Regions from separate parts of the Streptomyces sp. NPDC002446 genome, predicted to be linked through region 2. Evidence: predicted binding sites of a transcription regulator. Region 2 holds the regulator's gene; the other holds the start of a gene.

Region 1 (7,619 bases), on a different contig from region 2:
TCGGCGGGGTGTCGTCGACCGGCTTCCTGGCCTCCTGGCGCTCCTTCCACTTGTTCATCGGAAGGATCATGAGGAAGTAGACGACCGCCGCCGTGATCAGAAACGTCAGCGCGGCGCTCAGCACCGAACCCCAGAGGACGTAGATGCCGTCGGTGAACTGGCCCGTCTTCTTGTCGATGTGGCAGGTGGTGAGGCAGGCCTTGTAGTTGTCGAGGTTCTGCGAGCCCAGGGCACCGATGATCGGGTTGATGACGCCCTTGACCACGGCATTCACGATGTTGGTGAACGCCGCACCGACGACCACCGCGACCGCGAGTTCGATGACGTTGCCGCGCATCAGGAATTCCTTGAATCCCTGCAGGACGCCCTTGCTCTCGCTCACCTGACAGCCTCTTTCCACGCTCACTACGGACGGTGCACCAACGATCAGCACCGCAACTTACGGCAGGGCGGGGCAGGGGTGTCCAGTCCCGCAACTCGGACCAGTGATCGGCCGGCGCGTCAGTGCGGATCCGGCGGACGGGGTGGTGGGTCCGGTGCGTCGGACGGACGGATTCGGCGGTACCGGTGCGGTGGGCGCGCCCCCATTGGCGCGCGGCAGATGCCCCGCCACTCGCAGCAGTGTTGCGTGACGCAGGGACGGACGCCACTCGATCTTGGGGCATGGCTACCGCCCTCCCGCGGCCGTCGCCGACGGGCAGCCGGGAGCGGGAGCGGTTCGTACGGCTCCGTACGAAGCTCCGCCGGCCAGTGCTGCGGCGGCCATCGCCAGGCCGGCGGCCAGCATCCGCCGCCGTGTAGCCCGCCCCTGGCGGAGCCTGCCGCCGCCGGGCCGTACCGGCTCGAAGTGCGGTACTTCACAGCAAGGGGGAGCGGGGAGCGGCGGGGAGAGGAGCGGGTCGGGAGCGCAGCCGGCGGAGGAGACAGTGGAGGAGACAGAGGTCGGGGAAGGGGCCCGGTGGGAGAGGGCGGGGGACGGGCAGGGCATGGGTGGTCACCGCCTGTGGTGAGGGGTTGGGATCGCGCTCGGAGGAACCGGCGATCACCACCGTGCCGCAATGCGCTCCCGCCCGCTCGGGGCTGTGGACGACCCCGCCGTTGTGGATAACCCGGCCACCCGGGAGAGGGAGGCCGGACCCGCCGGCCCCTGCCGCGCCACGACGACTGCCGTGCCCCGATGCCACGACGGCTGCCGCAGAACGACGGCATGACGGCTGCCGCGCCACGACGGCAGGACGTCACCGCCGCGCCCGGCGTTCACCCCGTCACGTCACGGCAGCTCGATGCCCAGGTCCCAGCCCGCGTGGGCGTCCGTGCACAGGCAGTCGCGGGTGGTGCTGTCGGGCAGTGCGGCGACCGCGTCGAAGAGCACCTCGCGCAGCCGGCCGATGTTCTGGCCGAAGACGGCGAGGACCTCTTCGTGGGAGACGCCGTCGCCGGTCTCGGTGCCCGCGTCCAGGTCGGTGACCAGGGACAACGAGGTGTAGCAGAGGCTCAGCTCGCGGGCCAGGACCGCCTCGGGGTGGCCCGTCATACCGACCACCGACCAGCCCTGCGCGGCGTGCCAGCGCGATTCGGCGCGGGTGGAGAAGCGGGGGCCCTCGATGACGACGAGGGTGCCGCCGTCGACCGGCTCCCAGTCGCGGCCGCGGGCAGCCTTGAGGGCGGCCTGGCGGCCCGTGGGGCAGTACGGGTCGGCGAAGGTGAGGTGGACGACGTTGGGGACGCTGCCATCGGGCAGCGGGTGGCCGTCGAAGTAGGTCTGGGCGCGGGCCTTGGTGCGGTCGACGAGCTGGTCGGGGACGAGCAGCGTGCCGGGGCCGTACTCGGGGCGCAGACCGCCCACCGCGCACGGGCCGAGGACCTGCCGTACGCCGACCGAGCGCAGCGCCCACAGGTTGGCGCGGTAGTTGATGCGGTGCGGCGGGAGGTGGTGGCCGCGCCCGTGCCGGGGCAGGAAGGCGACCTGACGGCCGGCGATCTCGCCCAGGAACAGTGAGTCGCTCGGGGGACCGTAGGGGGTGTCCACCGTGATCTCGGTCACGTCGTCGAGGAAGGAGTAGAACCCCGAGCCGCCGATAACGCCTATCTCCGCGTCAGCCATGCGGGCCACCCTAGCGGGGCCGGACGCACCGGACCCCGCCGTCCGGGAAGACGGCGGGGTCCGGAGAAGTACGGGGCGGGCGGGTCAGGCCGCGGAGCTGGTGCTCGACGTGCTGCTGGAGGCCGACGCGGCCGGGGCGGCCGACTTGGAGTCGGAGCTGCCCGACGACGAGCCGCTGGAGTCCGAGGAGGACGTGCCGCTCGACGAGGAGGAGCTCTTCGCGGGGCTGCTGCTGGACGACGCACCACGGCTGTCGTTGCGGTAGAAGCCGGAGCCCTTGAAGACGATGCCGACCGCGGAGAACACCTTCTTGAGGCGTCCGTTGCAGCTGGGGCACTCCGTGAGCGCGTCGTCGGTGAACTTCTGCACCGCCTCGAGGCCCTCGCCGCACTCGGTGCACTGGTACTGGTAGGTCGGCACTTGACTTCCTCCTGGCACTCTCACTCGATGAGTGCTAACGACGCTCCATATTGCAGTATTCCGGCCCGTCAGTCCACCGGTGGCCGGGATACGGTGACCGACCCCACGTCCGTTCAGGTGCTCGCCAGCTCCCGTTCCCGGTCGCCGGCGGCCACCGGCGAGGTGCCCGCCGTGCCCTGGGTGGCGACCACGGTCGAGGAGCGCGGCAGCAGGTGGGCGCGGAGCGCCAGCAGCACCGTCAGGGCCAGCGCCGTGCCGGCCAGCGGCACCAGGAATCCGGTGCTCGGTCCGAAGCGGTCCGCCAGCTGGCCGGCGGACGTGGCCGCGGCCGCCTGGCCCAGCGCGACCGCGCCGGTCAGCCAGGTGAAGGCCTCGGTGCGGGCGGCGGCCGGCACCAGCGACTCGACCAGCGTGTAGCCGGTGATCAGGGCCGGGGCGATGCACAGTCCGACGACCAGGCCGACGGCGCCCAGCAGCGGCACCGCGGTCACCGCCCACAGCGGGGTGGTGGCCAGGGCGAGCAGGCCGTAGGCGACCAGCAGCCGGCGCCGCGGGCCGACCTTCCAGGCGATCGCGCCGCAGGCAACGCCGGCGAGCATGTTGCCGCCCGCGAAGATCCCGTAGAGCACGCCGTTGATGCCGGGCTGCCCGATGTGCTGGGTGAAGGCCGTCAGCGAGACCTGCATACCGCCGAAGACGGTGCCGATGCCGAGGAACGCCACGATCAGCACGCGTACGCCGGGCACCGACAGCGCCGAGACGCGCGGCCGGTCGCCGGCCTCGGCCCGGTGCACCGGCGGCTGGCTGCGCCGCTGCGAGGCGAACAGCAGACCGCCGGCCAGTGTCAGCGCGGCCTCGGCGATCAGACCCGCGGCCGGGTGGACGCCCGTGCACAGCGCGGTCGCGAGGACGGGCCCGACCACGAAGGTGAACTCGTCGGTCACCGACTCGAAGGCGGCGGCCGTCGGCATCAGCGGGCTGCCGCCGAGCCGGGAGGCCCAGCGGGCCCGCACCATCGGGCCGACCTGCGGAGTCGAGGCGCCCGTGGGGACGGCCACCGCGATCAGCGCCCACAGGGGGGCGTGGAGCAGGGCCAGGGTGATCAGGGTCGCGACACCGGCGACGTGGACCAGGACGCCGGGGATGAGGACGGCGCGCTGGCCGAAGCGGTCGGCGAGCTTGCCGCTCTGCGGGGCGAACAGCGCCATCGCGACGCCGGTGGTGGCGGACACCGCGCCGGCGGTGCCGTAGGAGCCCGTCGTGGACTGGACGAGCAGCACGATGCCGATCGTCAGCATCGCGAAGGGCTGCCGGGCCAGGAAGCCGGGCAGCAGGAATGTCCATGCACCAGGGGTGCGGAGGAGTTGTCCGTAACCGGGACGGGAGTCCTTGACCGCGGATGCCACGGCCGGGCCTTTCTGCCGCCTGGTAGCGCGCCGCCCGCGAGGTCGTCACGGGTGCGCGCCGAGAGCTGTCCTCTCGCGCAGGACCGAGTGATACCGCATGGTCCGCACCCCGAGAGGTGGCTGCGTGTGGCAGGGGACCGCGGCCGCCGAGCGGTCGCGCCAGCTCTGCATCAGGCAGAGTTGGTTCGTCGATGTTCCTTTGCATACTACAGGCCGAAACGCGAGAAGCCCTGGGATTAGCCAGGGCTTCTCGCGGATTTCCTTGAGATCCGTGGAGATTTGCAGCACATTTTCGGCCGCGCCGGGGCGGCCCAGGGTCAGCGCGGGCTTCGCCCTCGGTGGCGCCGCTCGGTGGTGCCGTCCGTCCCCAGCCAGCCGGCCAGCTTGCCGCCCTGGGAGACCGCCTGCAGTCGGCGCTCGGCCGCGTCGCGCACCGGGTCGGTGGCGACCACCAGCAGCTCGTCGCCGCGCCGCAGCACCGTGGTCGGCGAGGGTACGAAGCTGGAGCCGTCCCGTACGACGAGGGTGACCGCGGCGCCCGCGGGCATCCGCAGCTCGCCGACCTCGACGCCGTGCATACGGGACGTCGGGCCGATGGACGTGGACAGCAGATGGCCGCGCAGCCGCTCCAGGGGCGCCGACTCGATGCCCAGGTCGGCGGCCTCCTTGCCGTCGCCCAGCTTCAGCCGCCGGGCCAGCCACGGCAGCGTCGGCCCCTGGACGAGGGTGTAGACGACGACCAGGACGAAGACGATGTTGAAGACCCGCTGGCTGCCGGGTACGTCGCCCACCATCGGGATGGTGGCCAGCACGATCGGGACCGCGCCGCGCAGCCCGGCCCACGACAGCAGGGTCTTCTCCCGCCAGGGCACCCGGAACGGCAGCAGTGCGGTGAACACGGACGCCGGCCGGGCCACGATCGTCAGGATCAGGCCGATGACCAGGGCGGGCACGAAGTCGTTGATCAGCTTGTGCGGGGTCACCAGCAGGCCCAGCAGCACGAACATGCCGATCTGGCCGATCCAGCCGAGCCCTTCGGCGAATCCGCGGGTGGCCGGCGCGTGCGGCAGTTTGGCGTTGCCGAGGATCACCGCGGCCAGATAGACGGCGAGGAAGCCGGAGCCGTGCGCCAGCGCGCCGGCCGCGTACGCGGAGACGGCGATGGCCATGACGGCGATCGGGTAGAGGCCGGAGGCGGGCAGCGCCACATGCCGCATGCCGTACGCGCCGAGCCACCCGATGGCCAGTCCGATGGCGGCGCCGATCGCCAGCTCCAGGGCGATGGTGCCGAGCAGGACGTACCAGTGGTCGACCGGTCCCGCGGTGGAGAAGGCGACGACGAGGATGACCACGGGGGCGTCGTTGAAGCCGGACTCGGCTTCCAGGACACCTGTCAGACGGGCCGGGAGCGGAACGTTGCGCAGCACGGAGAAGACGGCCGCGGCGTCCGTCGAGGAGACCACGGCGCCGATCAGCAGCGACTGGCGCCAGTCAATTCCGGCCAGATAGTGCGCTCCGGCCGCGGTGACCCCCACGCTCACCGCGACGCCGACCGTCGAGAGCGCCGCCGCTTGGGGCAGCGCCGGTTTGATCTCTTTCCACTTGGTGCCCAGGCCGCCCTCGGCGAGGATCACGACCAGTGCGGCATAGCCGAGGAGTTGGGTCAGCTCGGCGTTGTCGAAGACGACGCCGCCGAGGCCGTCCTGCCCTATGGCGACGCCTATCCCCAGGTAGATGAGCAGGCTGGGGAGCCCGCTGCGCGAGGAGACCCGTACCGCGGCCACCGCGATGAGCAGTACGAGAGAGCAGATCAGCAGGAGTTCGTTGAGGTGGTCGACAGTCAGGGAGCTGGTCCTTCCTCGCACAGGTCCGGGCGGGGGCTTTTGGGCGGTCTTTCCTTACCGTATCTAGTTACTGAGACTAACAATTTACCATTGCTTGAAAGTTGGATGTGCTGGTGGTGACTCCGCGTAGGGGTCGCCGAACCCGTGCGCCTATGGTTGCTCCAGCACTCCCACCCTGCCCCTCGAAGGACAGAGATGCCCGCCAACAAGTCCGGCCCAGTCCCCAGGAAGAAGAAGGGGCGGCGCGGCCGCCTCGTCGCGATCGCGGTCGTGCTGCTGCTCGTGGCGGGCATCGGCTTCGGCGCGTTCTGGGGAGTCAGTACCGTACGCGCCTCCTTCCCGCAGACCACCGGCTCGCTCAAACTCCCGGGCCTGACCAATCCGGTGGATGTGGTGCGCGACGCCAACGGCATCCCGCAGGTCTACGCCGACACCGACGAGGACCTCTTCCGCGCCCAGGGGTACGTACAGGCCCAGGACCGCTTCTGGGAGATGGACGTCCGGCGCCATATGACCGCCGGCCGGCTCTCGGAGATGTTCGGCAAGAGCCAGGTCAAGACCGACTCCTTCCTGCGCACCCTCGGCTGGCACCGCGTGGCGCAGCAGGAGTACGACACCAAGCTGGCCCCCAGCACCAAGAAGTACCTCAAGGCCTACTCCGCCGGTGTCAACGCCTACCTCAAGGACCACGAGGGCTCGGCGCTGTCCCTGGAGTACGCGGCGCTGGACTTCGAGAACGACTACAAGCCGGAGAAGTGGACGCCGGTCGACTCGGTGGCCTGGCTCAAGGCGATGGCCTGGGACCTGCGCGGCAACATGCAGGAGGAGATCGACCGCTCCCTGATGACCAGCCGCTTCACCCCGGAGCAGATCGCCCAGCTCTACCCGGCGTACCCGTACAAGCGGAACAAGCCGATCGTCGACGGCGGCGCGGTCGACCCGGCCGGCAAGCAGTTCACGCCCAAGGGCTCGGCCAACTCCGCCCCCGCCGGCACCGGCACTGCCGTCGGCGGCCTGCAGACGCAGCTGGCCTCGCTGTCCAAGACCCTCGAAGAGGTCCCGGCGCTGCTCGGCCCCAACGGCAACGGCATCGGCTCCAACTCCTGGGTCGTCTCCGGCGCGCACACCACCACCGGCAAGCCGCTGCTCGCCAACGATCCGCACCTGGCACCGCAGATGCCCTCGCTCTGGTACCAGATGGGCCTGCACTGCCGTACCGCCGGCCCCAAGTGCAACTACGACGTCTCCGGTTTCACCTTCTCCGGCATGCCCGGCGTCGTCATCGGTCACAACCAGAACGTCTCCTGGGGCCTGACCAACCTCGGCGCCGACGTCACCGACCTGTACCTGGAGAAGATCAACGCCGACGGGTACCTCTCCGACGGCCGGCAGCAGCCCTTCCTCACGCGCAAGGAGACCATCAAGGTCGCCGGCGGTGAGAGCCACGAGATCACCGTCCGCTCCACCAGGAACGGGCCGATCGTCTCCGACCGCGACGACGAACTCGGCAAGGTCGGCAAGGACGCGCCCGTGGGCAACGCCGCCCCGGACCGCGGCGACGGCTACGCCGTATCCCTGCGCTGGACCGCGCTGGACCCCGGCAACTCCATGGACGCCGTCTTCGAGCTCGACCGCGCCAAGGACTGGAGCAGCTTCCGCAAGGCCGCCGAGCACTTCGAGGTGCCCTCGCAGAACCTGATCTACGCCGACACCAAGGGCAACATCGGCTATCAGATGCCCGGCCGGATCCCGGTCCGCGGCAAGGGCGACGGCCACTTCGACGGCACCTACCCGGCGCCCGGCTGGGACCCGAAGTTCCAGTGGAAGGGCTACATCCCGAACAAG
Region 2 (7,619 bases):
CCCGGCGGTCAGGTGGCCGTGGTCCACGGCCAGTTGGACGTCCTCGTCCAGGAACGTCGACTCGATGACGAGCATGTCCACGCCCTCCGCGAGCGCATGGACCCCGGGGCACAGCCGGGTGTCCATCACGAACGCGAACCGCTGGCCGGGGCGGACCTCGCTCACCTCGTCGAGGGTGACGCCGTTCAGCTCGCCCAGCCGCTGGAGCCGCCCGACGTCCGGTCCGGCGATGCCGTGCGCCGCCAGCCGCTCCGGCAGCATCCGCCGGGAGTCCGGCTCCACCAGGCGGTAGCCGTACGACTCGACGGGGTGCGAGAGCTTGCGCGCTTCCAGCAGATACGACTTCGAGCGGTCCAGCTCACCGTCCTCGGCGACCGGCCGCTGGACCAGCCGGACCGTCTCGCGGTAGGCGGTGGCGTAGCGCAGCCGGTCGAAGAAGCGCTCCCCGCTGGCCGGATAGTGGGCGGTGATCGGGTGCGGCACCCGGTCCAGATTGATCCGCTGGATCACCCCGGCCAGGCCCAGCGAGTGGTCGCCGTGGAAGTGCGTGACGCAGATCCGGTTCAGGTCGTGGGCGGCGACCCCGGCACGCAGCATCTGGCGCTGCGTCCCCTCGCCGGGGTCGAAGAGCAGCCCCTGGCCGTCCCAGCGCAGGAGGTAGCCGTTGTGATTGCGGTGCCGCGTGGGGACCTGACTCGCGGTGCCGAGGACGACCAGTTCACGTACGGACACGGTCCGCTATCCGGGGGGCCACTGGAGGCCGCGGCCGCCGAGCACGTGCAGATGTGCGTGGAAGACGGTCTGGCCCGCGCCGGCGCCGGTGTTGAAGATGACCCGGTAGCCCCTGTCCTCGACCTTGTCCTCGGCGGCGACCTCGCGGGACTCACGCAGTATGTCGGCGATCACCTGCGGTTCGGCGGCCGCGAGGGACGCGGCGTCCGGGTAGTGCACCTTGGGGATCACCAGGACGTGCGTCGGGGCCTGGGGGTTGATGTCGCGGAACGCGACGGTGGTCTCGGTCTCCCGGACGATGGTCGCCGGTACCTCCCCCGCCACGATCTTGCAGAACAGGCAGTCGGCCTGCGGTTCTCCCGCCACCGGTGACTCCTCCCAGCTCATCCCTCATGCGCACGGTACGCACGGCTTGGGATGCTACCGGGCGGTCGTCGGGGCCGGGGCACGGGCGCGCCCCCGCACCAGGCGTCACGGCCCCGGTGCCGGTCCCGGCAGGCCCTAAGCTGACCAGTGATCGCTTTCGCCCACAACCGGGAGTTATGCACCATGGCAACCACTCGCACCGCCCAGACCCACTGGGAAGGCAACCTCCTGGAGGGGAAGGGCACCGTCGCCCTGGAGTCCTCCAACATCGGTACGTACGACGTGAACTGGCCCGCCCGCGCGGAGCAGCCGAACGGCGTCACCAGCCCCGAGGAGCTGATCGCGGCGGCCCACTCCTCCTGCTACTCCATGGCCTTCTCGCACGGCCTGGCGGGCAAGGGCTACACCGTGGCGTCCCTGGACACCCGCGCCGATGTCACCTTCCAGCCCGGCGAGGGCATCACCGCCATCGCCCTGACCGTCAAGGCCAGCGTCCCCGGCCTGTCCGAGGCGGACTTCCAGGCGGCGGCCGAGGACGCCAAGAAGAACTGCCCGGTGAGCCAGGCCCTGGCGGGCGTCAAGAACATCACGCTCTCGGCCGAGCTGATCTGACGCACCGGTCGGCCCGCTCGGGTCGGTCCCGGTGAACGGCGGTGCGCCGACGGGCCCTTAGGGGCCGGTCGGCGCACCGCCGCGTTGTCAGCGGGGCATGCCGGGATCTGGCCGTGGGCCCGGCCCCGGCCCATCGGGCAGGCCCTAGCTCCAGCGCCCCGTACGCCCCAGCAACAGCGCCGTCGCCGCGGTGCCCGCGGTGGAGGTGCGCAGCACGGTCGTGCCCAGGCGGTACGGCTTGGCACCGGCCTCGGCGAAGGCGGTGAGCTCCTCCGGGGAGACACCGCCCTCGGGCCCGACGACGAGCACGATACGGCCGGTGGCGGGCAGTTCGGCGGTGGCGAGCGGGGTGCTGCCCTCCTCGTGGAGGACGGCCGCGAAGTCGGCGTCCGCGAGCAGGGCGGCGACCTGCTTCGTCGTCAGCGGGTCGGCGACCTCCGGGAAGGTCAGCCGCCGGGACTGCTTGCCCGCCTCGCGGGCCGTGGCGCGCCACTTGCCCAGCGACTTGGCGGCCCGCTCGCCCTTCCACTGGGTGACGCAACGGGCCGCCGTCCAGGGCACGATGGCGTCCACTCCGGTCTCGGTCATCGTCTCGACGGCCAGCTCGCCGCGGTCGCCCTTGGGCAGGGCCTGGACGACGGTGATGGTCGGGTCCGGCGCGTCCTCACTGCGCAGCCCGGCGACCGCGACGGTGAGCCTGTCCTTGCCCTCGACGGCGGCGACCGTGCCGTAGGCGCCGGCCCCGTGGCCGTCCGTCAGCACGACCTCCTCGCCGACCCGCAGCCGCCGCACCGACACCGCGTGCCGCCCCTCGGGACCGTCCAGCATCAGCGTGCCGCCGGCCCGTACGTGCGCGAGCGAGTCGACGAGGAAGACCGGCGCGGTCATGCGGCACCGCCGCCGGGGAGCGCCAACCCGGCCCGTGCCGCGTCGAGTTCGGCCGCCAGGACCTCGACGAGCCGCGCCGCGGGCAGTTCCCTGGCCAGCCGGTGCCCCTGCCCCGCCCACAGGCTCATGGCCTGCGCGTCGCCGGCCTTGGCGGCGGCCTTGCGCACGGTGGAGGTGAGGTAGTGGAGGGCGGGGTAGGCGGCGGGGGCGTACGGGCCGTGCTCGCGCAGGAAGCGGTTCACCAGCCCGCGGGCCGGCCGCCCGGAGAACGCGCGGGTCAACTCCGTATGTGTGAACAGGGGGTTGGTCAGCGCCTGCTTGTGCAGCGGGTTGGCGCCCGACTCGGGGGTGGCGAGGAAGGCCGTCCCCAGCTGCGCCATCGTCGCCCCGGCGGCCAGTACGGCGGCGATCTGCGCCCCGCGCATCAGCCCGCCCGCGGCGATCACCGGGATCTGCACGGCCTCGCGGACCTGGCCGAGCAGCGCCAGCAGCCCCAGGCCCGCGCCGGTCCCGTCCGCGTGCGGGTCGTCCCGGTGGGTGGCCTGGTGGCCGCCGGCCTCCACGCCCTGGACGCACACCGCGTCCGCGCCCGACCACTGCGCGGCCTGCGCCTCGGCCGCCGTGGTGGCCGTCACGACGGTGTACGTACCGACCCTGGCGAAGGCGTCGAGGACGGCGCGCGAGGGGCACCCGAAGGTGAAGGACACCAGCGGAACCGGGTCCTCCCGCAGGATCGCCAGCTTGGCCTCGTAGCCGTCGTCGCTGGGCTCGTCGGTGTCGCCGAGCTCGGTCTCGTACCAGGCGGCCTCGCCCGCGAGCTGCTCGCGGTAGACGTCCACGGCGGAGGTGTCGGCCAGGGAGGGCTGCGGCATGAAGAGGTTGACGCCGAAGGGCCGGTCGGTCAGCGACCGCAGCTGTTTGATCTCCTGATACATGCCGTCGGCGGTTTTGTAGCCGGCGGCGAGGAAGCCGAGACCGCCGGCACCGCAGACGGCGGCGGCCAGCTCGGGTCCCGAGCCGCCTCCCGCCATCGGGGCCTGCACGATGGGATAGCGGCAGAGATCGGTCAGTGCGCTGGGCATGAGCACATCGTGTCACGCGAAACGCCGAGCCCCCGCATCAGGGGCTCGGCGCAGGTACGCACCTGGGAACGCGCGGCCACGGGCCCGGGTAGGCGGCCGCGGGCCCGGGGCGGGCGGCCTTAGGGGGCGGCCGAACACATCCCGTAGGGGACGCGAGGCCCCCCTGCGGGGCCACAACGGGGCGGGGGCCGGGCGGTATTCCCGCAGCTCCGGCTCCCGCCTGCCGCCTACCGCCCGTTGAACGCGTCCTTCAACCGCGAGAACAGTCCCTGCTGCCCCGGCTGAAACTGCCCCGTGGGCCGTTCCTCGCCGCGCAGCTTGGCGAGCCGCCGCAGCAGCTCCTCCTGCTCGGGGTCGAGCTTGGTCGGGGTCTGGACCTCGACGTGGACGATCAGATCGCCGCGGCCGTTGCCGCGCAGATGTGTGACACCGCGCTGGTGCAGCGGGATCGACTGCCCGGACTGGGTGCCGGGCCGGACGTCGATCTCCTCCACCCCGTCCAGCGTCTCCAGCGGGCACTTCGTGCCCAGCGCCGCCGCCGTCATCGGGATGGTGACCGTGCAGTGCAGATCGTCGCCGCGCCGCTGGAAGACCGGGTGCGGCAGCTCGTGGATCTCGACGTAGAGATCACCGGCGGGGCCGCCGCCGGGGCCGACCTCGCCCTCGCCCGCGAGCTGGATGCGGGTGCCGTTGTCGACACCGGCCGGGATCTTGACGGTCAGCGTGCGGCGGGAGCGGATCCGCCCGTCGCCCGCGCACTCGGGGCACGGCGTCGGCACGACCGTGCCGAAGCCCTGGCACTGCGGGCACGGCCGGGACGTCATGACCTGGCCCAGGAAGGACCGGGTGACCTGCGAGACCTCACCGCGGCCGCGGCACATGTCGCAGGTCTGCGCCGAGGTGCCCGGCGCCGCGCCCTCACCGGTGCAGGTCGTACAGACCACAGCGGTGTCGACCTGGAGGTCCTTGGTCGTACCGAAGGCCGCCTCGTTCAGCTCGACATCGAGCCGGATCATGGCGTCCTGGCCGCGGCGGGTGCGCGAGCGCGGCCCGCGCTGGGAGGCGGTGCCGAAGAACGCGTCCATGATGTCGGAGAAGTTGCCGAAGCCCGCGCCGAAGCCGCCCGCGCCGCCACCGGCGCCGCCCGACTGGGAGAGCGGGTCGCCGCCGAGGTCGTAGACCTGCTTCTTCTGCGGATCCGACAGGACCTCGTAAGCGGCGTTGATCTCCTTGAACCGCTCCTGGGTCTTGGGATCCGGGTTCACGTCCGGGTGCAGCTCGCGTGCCAGCCGCCGGAAAGCCTTCTTGATCTCGTCCTGCGAGGCATCGCGCCGTACGCCCAGGACCGCGTAGTAATCCGTGGCCACTTACGACTCCGCCAGGATCTGTCCGACGTAACGTGCCACTGCGCGTACCGCTCCCATCGTTCCGGGGTAGTCCATGCGGGTCGGTCCGACCACGCCGAGTTTGGCGACTGCCTCGTCGCCCGAACCGTAACCGACCGCGACGACCGATGTGGACGTCAGGCCTTCGTGGGCATTCTCATGCCCGATGCGTACGGTCATGCCCGAGTCCTTGGCCTCGCCGAGCAGCTTGAGCAGCACCACATGCTCCTCAAGGGCCTCCAGCACCGGACGGATAGTCAGGGGGAAATCATGACCGAAACGCGTCAGATTGGCGGTGCCGCCGATCATCAGCCGCTCTTCGGTCTCCTCCACCAGAGTTTCCAGCAACACCGACAGCACTGTCGAGACCGTGCCGCGGTCGTCCTGCTCGAAGGACTCCGGGAGATCCTGCACCAATTGGGGCACATCCGCGAACCGGCGCCCCACGACCCGGCTGTTGAGCCGCGCCCTCAGGTCCGCCAGGGAGGTCTCGGCGAACGGCGTCTGGCAGTCGATCAGCCGCTGCTCGACCCGACCGGTGTCGGTGATCAGTACGAGCATCAGCCGGGCCGGGGCCAGCGCCAGCAGCTCCACGTGCCGCACCGTCGACCGCGTCAGGGACGGGTACTGCACGACCGCGACCTGCCGGGTCAGCTGCGCCAGCAGCCGGACCGTGCGCCCCACCACGTCGTCGAGGTCGACGGCGCCGTCCAGGAAGTTCTGGATCGCCCGCCGCTCGGGGCTGGACAGCGGCTTGACGCCGGCCAGCTTGTCGACGAAGAGGCGATAGCCCTTGTCGGTCGGGATCCGCCCGGCGCTGGTGTGCGGCTGGGCGATGAACCCCTCGTCCTCCAGGGCTGCCATGTCGTTGCGGATGGTGGCCGGGGAGACCCCGAGCTGATGCCGCTCCGTGAGCGCCTTGGAGCCGACCGGCTCCTCCGTCCCGACATAGTCCTGGACGATGGCGCGCAGTACTTCGAGCCTGCGTTCACTGAGCATCCCGCGCACCTCCAGTCCGGCCCGTCCGCCGTTTCGTTACTCCTGGCACTCACACGGGCCGAGTGCCAGACCCGGAGCCAGTGTACGGCCGGGTAGCACGACCACGGCAAGGGCGACCTCCCGCAGCCCCCGTCCGATGACCGTGTTCGGCCGATCTGCCGGGCAACGCTATCGCGATGGAGCTAGCGTCTCGGTATGGGCACTGCTTGGGAAGAGGCCGGGTGGGAACAGCTCGGTGACGGTGTCGCCAGACGCCGTATGCCGGGCTGGGACGAGACGATCGGCGTGATCGCCGGATCGGCCGGTGTCATGATCGTCGACACCGGCGCGAGCATTCGCGACGGCGCGGATCTGCGCCGGGCGATCCGTGGCGTACTCGGCCGGGAAGTGACGCATGTCGCGCTCACCCACCCGCATTTCGATCATGTACTGGGCACCGCGGCCTTCGCCGGCGTGGAGGTGTTCGGCGCGGCCGGACTGGGCGACCTGCTCCGCCGCAGCAAGGACGAGCTGCGGCACGACGCGATGCGCCACGGCGTCGGACGGGACGCCGCCGCCGAGGCCACCGATCTGCTGGTCACCCCGCACCACCACGTGCACGGCGAGCTGACGGTCGGCCTCGGCGACCGCCAGGTCCTGCTCGCCAATGTGGGGCCCGGCCACACCGCCCATGACCTGGCGGTCCTGGTGCCCGGCCGGCACGGCGCGCCGGAGATCGTCTTCTGCGGCGACCTGGTCGAGGAGTCCGGCGAACCGCAGGCGGGCCCGGACGCGCTGCCCCAGCAGTGGCCGGCGGCGCTGGACCGCCTGCTGGCCCTGGGCGGCGAGGACGCGGTGTACGTCCCCGGCCATGGCTCCGTGGTGGATGCCGCCTTCGTCCGCGCCCAGCGCGACGACCTGGCCGCCCTCTTCGGCGTCCCTCCGCCATCCTGATCAGCCATCCTGCAGCGTTCGCCTTCTCCGGCGACCGCCGGATGCCCCGCTGTGACAGAGACCGAACAGACCGAACAGACAGAACAGGCCCCATGCAGAGCAAGCGCTACAGTCCCGACCTCACCCCGCCCTGGAAGAAGCAGCGCCCCGCCCCCGAGGTGCCGGCCGACGCCGATCTGGTCGTCGAGGAGGTCACCACGGGCTTCTGCGGTGCGGTGATCCGCTGCGAGAAGTCCGCCGAGGGCCCGACGGTGACCCTGGAGGACCGCTTCGGCAAGCACCGGGTCTTCCCGATGGCTCCGCGCGGCTTCCTTCTGGAGGGCAGGGTCGTCACGCTCGTCCGCCCGCAGAACCGGCCGGCGCCGAGCGGCCCCGCCCGTACGGCCTCCGGATCACTGGCCGTGCCCGGCGCCCGCGCCCGGGTCGCACGCGCCGGGCGCATCTACGTGGAGGGCCGGCACGACGCCGAACTGGTCGAGCGGGTCTGGGGCGACGATCTGCGCATCGAGGGCGTCGTCGTGGAGTACCTGGAGGGCGTCGACGACCTTCCGGCGATCGTCCGCAGCTTCGCCCCCGGGCCCGATGCCCGGTTGGGGGTGCTGGTGGATCACCTCGTACCGGG

The links. Region 2 encodes HrcA, which represses chaperone genes, less so after heat shock. Its sites were predicted from a motif close to TTNGCACTCNGNNNNNCNGAGTGCNAA; they were not measured.
Region 1: a site for HrcA is predicted at 2,536-2,562, ahead of ACWD6P_RS32310 (FmdB family zinc ribbon protein). Genes of this name have one in related genera too.

The regions. Positions count from the first base shown of each region.
Region 1 is NZ_JBSFYC010000085.1:16,939-24,557, forward strand. Features, by position in the region: gene mscL (large conductance mechanosensitive channel protein MscL) at 1-382, opposite strand, end outside; gene ACWD6P_RS32305 (S-methyl-5'-thioadenosine phosphorylase) at 1,271-2,104, opposite strand; gene ACWD6P_RS32310 (FmdB family zinc ribbon protein) at 2,189-2,524, opposite strand; gene ACWD6P_RS32315 (MFS transporter) at 2,638-3,930, opposite strand; gene ACWD6P_RS32320 (potassium/proton antiporter) at 4,248-5,795, opposite strand; gene ACWD6P_RS32325 (penicillin acylase family protein) at 5,970-7,619, shown strand, end outside.
Region 2 is NZ_JBSFYC010000001.1:208,765-216,383, reverse strand. Features, by position in the region: gene ACWD6P_RS00900 (ribonuclease Z) at 1-732, opposite strand, end outside; gene ACWD6P_RS00895 (histidine triad nucleotide-binding protein) at 739-1,098, opposite strand; gene ACWD6P_RS00890 (OsmC family protein) at 1,282-1,710, shown strand; gene ACWD6P_RS00885 (16S rRNA (uracil(1498)-N(3))-methyltransferase) at 1,855-2,598, opposite strand; gene ACWD6P_RS00880 (nitronate monooxygenase) at 2,595-3,680, opposite strand; gene dnaJ (molecular chaperone DnaJ) at 3,908-5,047, opposite strand; gene hrcA (heat-inducible transcriptional repressor HrcA) at 5,048-6,064, opposite strand; gene ACWD6P_RS00865 (MBL fold metallo-hydrolase) at 6,260-6,997, shown strand; gene ACWD6P_RS00860 (DUF3097 domain-containing protein) at 7,090-7,619, shown strand, end outside.